DNA from 3 places in the Micromonospora sp. NBC_01655 genome. Region 1 is predicted to be linked to each of the others. Evidence: riboswitches for the same ligand, from Rfam matches in the RefSeq annotation. Region 1 holds a riboswitch; each other region holds the start of a gene.
What was found. A riboswitch is a leader RNA that binds a small molecule or an ion and turns the genes downstream of it on or off. The one in region 1 is predicted to bind cobalamin.

Region 1 (3,267 bases):
CGGCGGCCATCGGGGGGACCGGCGTCGGCTCCGACCCGCTCCAACCAGGGATGCCGGCCAGCCTGTGTCTCGTTGACGCCGGAGCCGACTGGACGGTCGATCCCGCCCGACTGGCCAGTCCCGCGCGCAACACGCCCTTCTCCGGTCACCGATTCGGATGCCGGGTGGTCGCCACCATGATCGACGGCAGGCTCGCCTGGTCCACCGGCGATGTAGTGCTCAGCAAGGACTGTGTGGATTTCCGTCCTTGACCACGTCAACCGGCGCTGTTGCGTTGGCGGATCGGTGGACGAACTGAGCCGCGTGGCCGTGCCATCGCCGCGGTCACCCGATCGGCTTTCCGATGTGATCAATGCCCGCTCCCCATGACACGACCGCTCTTGTTGCAAGATACTGGCAACAGCCAAATGGCGGCAACATCATCGGAGGACACCTGATGGCGGTCTACACCCTGCCCGACATGCCCTACGACTACGGCGCCCTGGAGCCGGCCATGTCCGGACAGATCCTGGAGCTGCACCACGACAAGCACCACGCCGCGTACGTCAAGGGCGCCAACGACGGCCTCGAGCAGCTCGCCGAGGCCCGCGCCAAGGGCGACTTCGGCACGCTCGTCGGCCTGGAGAAGACGTTCGCGTTCAACCTGTCCGGACACGTCCTGCACTCGATCTTCTGGAACAACCTGTCTCCGGACGGCGGCGACCGACCCGACGGCGAGCTCGCCGCGGCGATCGACGAGCACTTCGGCTCCTTCGACGCCTTCGCCGGACAGCTGTCGGCGGCGACGAAGGGCGTGCAGGGCTCCGGCTGGGGTGTCCTGGCCTGGGAACCGCTCGGTCAGCGGCTGATCGTGGAGCAGGTGTATGACCACCACGGCAACGTCGGTCAGGGCTCCACCCCGCTGCTGGTCTTCGACGCCTGGGAACACGCCTACTACCTGCAGTACAAGAACGTGCGGCCGGACTACGTGGACCGGCTGTGGAACCTGGTCAACTGGCCAGACGTGATCGCCCGGTTCGACGCCGCCCGCGCCGCGAGCCCGAAGATCTGACCCGGGTGAGCGCACCCACCCCCGCCGCGGCGGAGCTGGTCCAACGCGCCGCCGGGGTCATCGCGGCCACCCACCGCGGTGACCTCGCCGGTGCCGAGGAACTCCTCGCCGCGTTCCCCGGCGAGCAGGCCAAGACCCTTGGCTTCTACCTGCTCGCTGACCTTGCGCTCGGCCTGGTCCGGGCCGGCAGCGGGCAGTCCATGGACGACCTGGTCCGGGAGCTGTCCCTGCTCGTCGCGGTCACCGCAGGTCAACCACCACCCGCCGGGAGCTGACCGCGGGGTCCTCGTCGCCGCTCGCCGACCACGAGGACCCCGCCCGCGGTCATGCACGGGGGTGACGGCGCGGACCACGCCGTGCCGGCGGGACGACGATCGCGGCGACATGGCCGGCCAGCGCGGCCACGGACAGTCCAACCACGCCTTAGCCCCCCTCGACGCCGTCGAGCAGCGCCCGCCGCAGGGCAAGCCGGTGCTCCCGGCGGATCTGCGCCTCGCGGTAGCGGCACCGGTCGCCATCGGTCTCGGGTAGCAGCGGGGGCACGGTGCGCGGCTGACCGTCGTCGTCGACGGCGACCATGACCAGGTGGGCGGTGGCCACGTCGGTGGGTGGTACCGCCCGGTCCCAGCGGTCGGCGGTGACCTTGACCGCCACCTCCATCGAGCTGCGACCGGCCCAGGTGATCCGGGCATCGACGTGAACGACGTCGCCGACCCGGACCGCACGGAGGAAGGCGGTCTCGTCGATGGCGGCGGTGACCGCCGGCCCGTCGGAGTGCCGGGCGGCAACCACTCCGGCGACGGAGTCGATGAGGTTGAGTATCCGGCCTCCGTGCACGGTGCCCATCAGGTTGGTGTGGTGCTGGTCCATGATCTGCGACAGGATCAGGTGCGACGCCGACGGCGGTCGGCCGGCGGTCATGGTGGTGTCGTGCACAGCGGTAGTCCGTCCCTCGAACCCACGCCGCCGAGACACGGACACGCTGTCGAGGGCCCGCCCGCGTCGGGGCGCGGCGGGTCACCCGCCCAGCCCTCCCGCGAGGCCGACGGCAGCGCACACGGGTTGTGTACGCGGCACGGGCAGGTCTTCGGACTCGTGGGCACGACCGGGGTCACCGGTCTCCTACTGGCCGTCGCTTCCCGGGCCGGTGGCCCAGTGCTGATGACGGCGGTCGTTCCCACTCACCGCTGCGGGGCAGTCCCGGACTTCCACCGGGTTCCCTCTTACGACGCTCGGCCGAGTCCGGCCGGGCGAACCAGCGCCGTCCCGCAGCGTATCCCGCCGCCGGTCACGTCTCGGGCGGCGGCGGGGCCGGCTGTGAGGTAGCTCCCTCGCCCCATCTCCTGCACTTCTCGCCCGTCGGTGCCGCTGCCGGCTGGGTCGTAACTGGCCCCACCTCTTGGGTGTTGGGGTGGTCGTGACGGTCTAGAGTGGCCCTGCCTGAGCGGTGTCCTCGTCGTTGAGGATCCTCCGTTGACGTTGATGGGAGGGCCCGGGATGGGGTCCAGGGCGGGTTTGTTCGCGAACACCCGTGCAGGCGGGGCGGCAGGTCACCGTGCAGATGCCGTTGATCGAAGGAGGGTCACGGCAGCCGGAACGCTGACGCAGCTCGACGGATCTTGCCGTGGACCCGTGGCGGAGGTGGTCTGATGACGTCGCGCTTCGATGACGTCGCGCTTCGCGCCCCCGTCGATCCTGCGCTCGCCCGTGCGGAGGGCCGCGAACTGGTACGTCACGAGGGCGGACGTTCCGGCGAGGCCGCGGCCGGAGGTTGGATCGTGTTCCAGAGCGCCGTACTTGTGGTCGGTGCGGGGGCGTTGGCCGCCCTGTGCGTGCTGATGGTGCAGCTTATGTTCGGTGCGCCCGGCGCCGATGCCACGACGGTGGTGATCGCGGGTCTCATGGTGGTTCCGCTCGCCGTGATGCGGATCCGGGGTGTCGTCCGGGGTCGTCGGGCCTCGGAGGTCGGCTGGTACCGGCTGAGGCGTTTCACCGAGGCGAATGGGATGTCCTACACAGCCGTCGAGAAGGATCCGGTTCGACCGGCGGCTTTGTTCCGCGTCGGATCGTTGCGGGTCGCGGGTGATCTGGTGACCGGGACTGCGCATCGTCCGTTCGAGGTCGCGAACTACGCCTATTCCACCTGGACGGGGTCGACGCGCATGCCGCACACGGCCTGCTACGTCATGTTCACCGTGCGGACAGCGTTGCCGCCG
Region 2 (3,267 bases), 990 kb from region 1:
GCGGAACAGCTCCCGGACGTCGGCGGGCAGGTCGGTGATGCCCTGCACGGAGCCCTCGGCGCGTTTGATCTGCTCGCGGATCGGGGCGGTCCAGAGGCCGCGGGCCTTGAGTTCGCGTACCAGGTAGGTGTTGATCTGCAGGAACTCGCCGGACATGGTCTCGCGCTTGAACAGGTTGGAGACCTGCGGCTCGATGCACTCGTAGCAGCCCGCGATCGACGCGATCGTCGCGGTTGGCGCGATCGCCACCAGCAACGAGTTCCGCAGACCGTGTGCGGCGATCCGGTCCCGCACGGTGGCCCACCGGTCGGTCTGGGTGGGTTCGACACCCCACAGGTCGGGGTGCAGCTCCCCGCGGGCCGCGCGGGTCTCGGCGTACGCGGGATGCGTGCCGAATCGCTCGGCCAGCCCGGTGGAGGTCTCCAGCGCGGTCAGGAAGATCTCCTCCTGTACGCGGGTGGACAGCTCCGTAGCCTCGGCGGAGCCGAACGGGAGCCGCAGCGCGAAGAAGGCGTCCTGCAGGCCCATCAGCCCAAGCCCGACCGGCCGCCAGCGGGGGTTCGAGGCGGCGGCCTGCCCGCTGGGGTAGTAGTTGATGTCGATGACCCGGTCCAGGAACACGACCGCGGTACGCACCGTCTCGCGGAGCCTGTCCCAGTCGACGCCGTCCGCGCCCACGTGCGCGCCGAGGTTGATCGAGCCCAGGTTGCAGACCGCGGTCTCGTCGTCGGAGTTGACCTCAAGGATCTCGGTGCACAGGTTCGACAGGTGGATGGTGTTGCCGGGAGCGCCGGTCTGGTTCGACAGCCGGTTCGACGGGTCCTTGAACGTCATCCAGCCGTTGCCGGTCTGGGCCAGGGTGCGCATCATCCGCCCGTACAGGTCGCGGGCCTTGACGGTCTTGACCGCCTTCTTCTCCGCGACCCGGTAGGCGGCCTCGAATTCCTCGCCGAACAGGTCCGGCAGCTCCGGCGCGTCCGACGGGTCGATGAGCGACCAGTCGGCGTCCGCCTCGACCCGGCGCATGAACTCGTCCGGGATCCAGTTGGCGAGATTGAGGTTGTGGGTGCGGCGCGACTCCTCGCCGGTGTTGTCGCGCAGTTCGAGGAACTCCTCGATGTCCGGGTGCCACGGCTCCAGGTAGACGCAGGCCGCGCCCTTGCGTCGACCACCCTGGTTGACTGCTGCGACCCCCGCGTCGAGGGTCTTGAGGAACGGCACGATCCCGTTCGACCGGCCGTTGGTGCCGCGGATCAGGGCACCCCGCCCGCGTACCCGGGACCAGGAGATGCCGATGCCTCCGGAGAACTTCGACAGCCGAGCCACCTGGTGATAGCGCTCGTAGATCGAGTCCAGCTCGTCGCGCGGCGAGTCCACCAGGAAGCACGACGACATCTGGGTGTGCCGGGTGCCGGAGTTGAACAGCGTCGGCGAGCTGGGCAGGTAGGCCAGCGAGGACATGAGCCGGTAGAAGCCGATCGCCTCGCCGGGGGTCTCGGACAGGCCGCAGGCGACCCGCAGCAGCCAGTACTGCGGCGTCTCCACCACCAGCCGCGACTCCGGATGCCGCAGCAGGTAACGGTCCGCGACGGTCCGTAGGCCGAAGTACTCGAACCGCAGATCCCCGTTGGGATCGACGGCGTCGTCGAGCTTGCGGGCGTTGCGGGCCACGAACGCTGCGGTGTCGTCGCCGATCAGTCCCTGGTCCCAGGCGTGTCGAATCGACTGGCTGAAGCTGGCGATGCCCTGCCCCCGGACCTCCTTGTCCACGTACGCGGCCAGCAGCCGCGCCGCGAGCCTCGAATACTGCGGCTCCTCACCGATCAGCTCGGCGGCGGTCTGGATGGACAGCTTGTCCAGTTCGGCGGTGGTGGCACCGTCGTACAGGCCGCTGATCGTCCTGGTCGCGACCCGTAGCGGGTCCACCTCGTCGAGGTCGGCCACCCACCGCTCGACCGCCCTCACGATCTTGTTGACATCGACCGGCTCGGTGTCACCGTTGCGCTTACGGACCCGCATCGCGTGCCGGCGCTGCTCCGGCACCTCCTGATCGGACGCGGCGATCTGCTGCACAGCCGTCATGTCCCCTCCTCACGCCCTCTCCGCGAGATCGGCGGGCGCGCAGGAGACGCCACCGGTCCCCCCGCACGGTGGTGACGCCGTGGGGACCGGCTAACGGCGTCGGCCGTCCCGCGCGGCCTCCGACCACCGCACACCGGACGGTGTGCGGTGCGCTGGCAGGTCTTCGGACTCGCGGGCACGACCGGACATCCCGGTCTCCTACTGGCCGTCGCTTCCCAGCCCCTCTCGGGTCCAGTGCTTCGTGACGGCGGTCGTTCCCACTCACCGCTGCGGGGCAGCCCCGGACTCACACCGGGTTCCCTCTTGCCTCGACCATGGTGGACCAGTGGTCGAACCAGCTACGAGCAACACCATATATGGGCGTCGTGGCAAATGAACAACACTAGATGGTGTGTCGGGCGTGTCGCACACCTCATGTCACGCTCCGCACTCCAGGCGCTATCCTCCGTGCCGGCGACGAGAGTCCCGCCCCCGCCGCCGGAGGCCCACCCGGGATCGCAACTGCGCACGCACCTCGTCGGCCTCGACGCCACCCACCTCGGTGAAGATGGCCAGCGCCAGTCGGAGCTGCTCGGCGCCGCGTCCGACGTCACCGTGCTGACACAGCATCAGGCCGAGCCGGCGCAGCGCCACCGCTTCCCCGTGTCGGAAGTCGGCGCGGCGCATCGCCTCCACGGCGAGCTTGGCGTAGCTGATCGCCGGGCCGATCTGCCCGTCGCCGAGGCACGCGTCGGCCAGGGTGCCCATCATGCTGCCCCGGTTGCGTTCGTTGACCGGCACGCCGGCGACGGCCAGGCCGCGCCGCAGATAGCGCAGCGCGGAGCGGTAGCGGCCGAGCAGGCACTGCACCTCGCCGAGGTTGCCCAGCGCGTTGGCCTCGATCTCGGGGGCGGCGCTGCGCCGGGCGAGGCGTGCCGCCGCCCGGCAGTAGCGGATCGACTCCTCGTAGCGGCCGGCGAGCCGGTACGCCATGCCGATGTTGCCCTTCGTCGCGGCGCAGGAGCGGCTGTCGCCGAGCCGTTGACGCAGCACCAGGCTGCTCTTGAAGCACTCGGCCGACCGGTCGTACTCGCCGGCCATCCCGTGCAGGACACCGAGCTGGTTGAGCGCTCGGGCCTGGCCTTCGTCGTTGCCGGCGGCGTGGCTGATCTCCAGGCTGCGTCGTAGCAGGCGCGTCGCCTCGTC
Region 3 (3,267 bases), 550 kb from region 1:
GAACGAGAACGGCACGGTGACGATCCGGCCGTCGAACTCGGGGATGGCCACCTGCATCGCGGCGTCCAGCGGGGACAATCCGGCGTCGCTGCCGGCCCACTGGTCACGGGTGCTGGTCAGGCAGAGCGCCTGCACGACGGGCACGTCCAGGGCGGCGAGCGCGCCGACGTCCCAGGCGTCCTCGTCGCCCCCGCCGGAGGCGTCGGCGGCGACCGTGCCGCCGGCGGCGAGCACGGTGACGACCAGGGCGTCGCAGCGGGCGAACAGGTCCAGGGGCCCGGTGCCGGCGGCCAGCCCGCGCAGCGAGCCGCAGAAGATCGGCAACGGGGTCCCGCCGGCCGCGTCGACGGCGTGGGCGAGGGCGTCGACGAAGGCGGTGTTCCCGGCCAGGGCGTGCGCCCGGTAGAACACGATGCCGACGACCGGCCGGCCGGGCGTCGGGGGGCGGTCGCCGTGGATCCCGTACGCCGGGGTGGGGGCGGGCGGGGCGAAACCCTCGCCGGTGAGCAGCACCGTGTCGGAGAGGAACCGGGCCAGCTCGGCGAGGTTCTCCGGCCCGCCCTCGACCAGGTAGGACAGCGCCTGGGTGGCCGCGCCGGAGGCCACCGTGGAGGCCGCCATCAGCTCCGCGTCGGGCACCGCCTCGCCACCGAGGGCCACCGCCGGCACGCCGGAGGCGAGCACCGCGGCGAGGCCGTCCGGCCACGCCTGCCGGCCGCCGAGCAGCCGTACGACGGCCAGGTCGACGCCGTCGAGCAGCGCCGGCACCGCGTCGGCGGCGACCCGCGCGGGGTTGGCCAGCCGGTAGTCGGCGCCGCTGGCCCGGGCGGCGAGCAGGTCGGTGTCGGCGGTGGACAGCAGCAGGATGCGCACGAGATGCTCCGGACAGTGACGCCCGGGGTGGCGGTTCGGCCGTTCCGGGCAGCGGGTGGGCGCGGGCTCAGCGGGCACGGCGGGCCGGGAGCCGGTTCATCGGCGACGGCCGGTGAGCCGGGGGCGCGGCAGGGTACGCGCTGCGGGAGATCAGCGGTGCGCGGCGCCGGGATCCCCGGCGGACGGCGCGGCGGGCAGCACGCGGACGCCCGGCGGCGCGGCGCGGCGACGCCCGACGGTCGGCCCGGCGGTGAGCGCCCGGGCGCCGGGCCGAGCCGGCGGGGCGGCCAGGTGGGCGGCGGCCAGCCGGGCGACGCGGCGGCCGGCCGCTCCGGCGGCGGGTGGTCGGCCGGCGCCCGGCGCGGCGGCGCGGCGGCCGGCGGGCGCGGTGCCCCGCGCCGACCTATGGCGACGATGGTCGTCGATGTGCGAGACGCGACGCGTCATCGGGTCCTCCTCGGGTGTCCACGCCCTGGGGTCGTCCCGACGGCCGAAGTATCCTGGCTTCCGGATCGACGCTCACCCCCGGCCTTCCAACCGCAGACACACGGCCGTGGCGCTCGAGGGGGGATCGCTCCCCGGTGACAGTGGCGGGACCGCGCCGGAATCGCACCGGCTTCCTTCACTGCCGTCAGGCCGCGAATGCTGCCACACCGGCCCACTGCCGGTCAACGCCGCCCCTCCCGTCACCGGACACCCCCGACGCATTGACATATGTCAATTCTTATTCCCCTCGGCGGAATGCCTTTGAGTGGCGTCGGTCCATGGCTGTCGTCGGTTCTGCGGCGCGTTCACCGCCCTGCCCCCCGACCGGTCCGCCCGGCCCGCGCCGGGTGCCGGGCGGGCCGGGCCGCCGGTCGCCGACGGGCCGCCGGACAGGGGCGCTGACCTGCTGTTTCCACCCGGACTCGGCAGGCGTCGGGCGACGCGGGCGACACCGCCGGCGGCCGGCCGCGACGGTGGCAAGGCACCGTCCGGCGTCGATCGGCGCGCAATGCCGGGACCCACCCGATCGGCGTGGGCCGGCCCGCCGGTCCGGCGCGGCTCCGCACCGGCGAGGCGGGCCCGGCACCCCCCGGGACGACGCCGACGAGCCCGGCGGTGTGATCGCCGACGCGCGGCGGGGGTTCCGGGTCCCGACGGGGCGGGTGCCTGCCCGCCGGGCCGGGTCCGGGTTCAGCGCGCCCGACGCTCCGGGTGCGCCCGGTTCCAGGCCCGCATCCGCTCCGGGTACCCGGTGCGCGCGGCCTCGTACAGCGGCACCGCGTGCCGCCGGGCGATCTTCGCCGCCGCCCGGGGCGAACCGGTCCGCCGCCGGATCCACTCCCCGTCGTGGGCGATCGCCATCACGGTGGTGTCGGTCGCGGTGGTCTCCGGCTCGAGGTAGAACTCCACCCCCCGGCGGCTGGCCACGAACGCCTCCAGGGCGGCGAGGTCGTCCGGGGTCGCCTCCCGGTCGAGTTTCGTCGGGGTCCCGTCGACGGCGCGCTGTCGCCGGCTGAACCAGCCCATGCCCGGCTCCTCTCCTCGGCGTCCCCCCAGTGGAGCACCCCCGCCTGGCAACCTGCTGGGCGCGGGGTGGGAGGAACCTGACCACGGGGCCGGTGGGCCACCCCGCGCCCGGTGACGGCGTGGCGGGCGACGACCGCGGCCCGGCGGCGGGAGCGGCGGTACGACGGCCGCCCGGCGCCCTCCGGCACCGGGCCGCACCCCACGGGGCGAGCCGGGGCGGATCAGCCGGTGGGCCGCGAGCCGGCCAGCGGCCGGGTCACCGGGACCAGGGCGAGCGCGGGCAGCAGCAGGAGCGGCACCACGATCAGGGCGCGCAGCGTGCCCACCTGGTCGCCGAGCAGGCCGAGCAGCGGCGGACCGCCGAGGAACGCGGAGTAGCCGATCACCCCGACGACGCTGACCCGGGCCGGCGCCCGGTCCTCGTCGTCCGCGGCGGCGCTCAGCCCCACCGGGAAGCCGAGCGACGCGCCGAGACCCCACAGCGCGACCCCGACGATCGCGACCGGCCCGGAGCCCGCCAGCACCGCGAGGGTGGCGCCGACCCCCGCGCACAGGATCGTGCCGAGCAGCACCGGCACCCGGCCCCAGCGGTCGAGCGCCACCGTTCCGGCGGTGCGGCCGATGGTCATGCCGACCACGAAGACGCCGAAGACGGCGGCCCCGGCGGCCTCGCTCAGCCCGTACCCGTCGACGAACGCCACCGCCAGCCAGTCGTTGGCGCTGCCCTCGGTGAACGCCATCACCAGCACCAGCAGGCCGATGAGCAGGGTGCGCGGCTCCCGCCAGGCGGCGAGCAGCGAGCCGCGGCGCGCGGCGGCGTCGTCGCGGGCGGACGCCGGGTCGGCGTCACGGGCGGCCAGGAAGGAACGGGCCCCGAGCAGG

Region 2: linked by a shared signal. The riboswitch ahead of OOK41_RS15420 (ribonucleoside-diphosphate reductase subunit alpha) and the one ahead of OOK41_RS19700 (acyl-CoA thioesterase) in region 1 are both predicted to bind cobalamin.
Region 3: linked by a shared signal. The riboswitch ahead of OOK41_RS17240 (hypothetical protein) and the one ahead of OOK41_RS19700 (acyl-CoA thioesterase) in region 1 are both predicted to bind cobalamin.

What each region holds. Positions count from the first base shown of each region.
Region 1 covers NZ_JAPEQF010000001.1:4,285,398-4,288,664, reverse strand. Annotated here, with positions in the region: gene OOK41_RS19715 (dihydroorotase) at 1-251, shown strand, start outside; gene OOK41_RS19710 (superoxide dismutase) at 437-1,051, shown strand; gene OOK41_RS19705 (superoxide dismutase) at 1,057-1,326, shown strand; gene OOK41_RS19700 (acyl-CoA thioesterase) at 1,475-1,972, opposite strand; cobalamin riboswitch at 2,112-2,326, opposite strand; gene OOK41_RS19695 (hypothetical protein) at 2,701-3,267, shown strand, end outside.
Region 2 covers NZ_JAPEQF010000001.1:3,292,796-3,296,062, forward strand. Annotated here, with positions in the region: gene OOK41_RS15420 (ribonucleoside-diphosphate reductase subunit alpha) at 1-2,082, opposite strand, end outside; cobalamin riboswitch at 2,219-2,436, opposite strand; gene OOK41_RS15425 (BTAD domain-containing putative transcriptional regulator) at 2,521-3,267, opposite strand, start outside.
Region 3 covers NZ_JAPEQF010000001.1:3,733,520-3,736,786, reverse strand. Annotated here, with positions in the region: gene cobN (cobaltochelatase subunit CobN) at 1-873, opposite strand, end outside; gene OOK41_RS17240 (hypothetical protein) at 1,024-1,320, opposite strand; cobalamin riboswitch at 1,367-1,496, opposite strand; gene OOK41_RS17235 (hypothetical protein) at 2,050-2,385, opposite strand; gene OOK41_RS17230 (MFS transporter) at 2,607-3,267, opposite strand, start outside.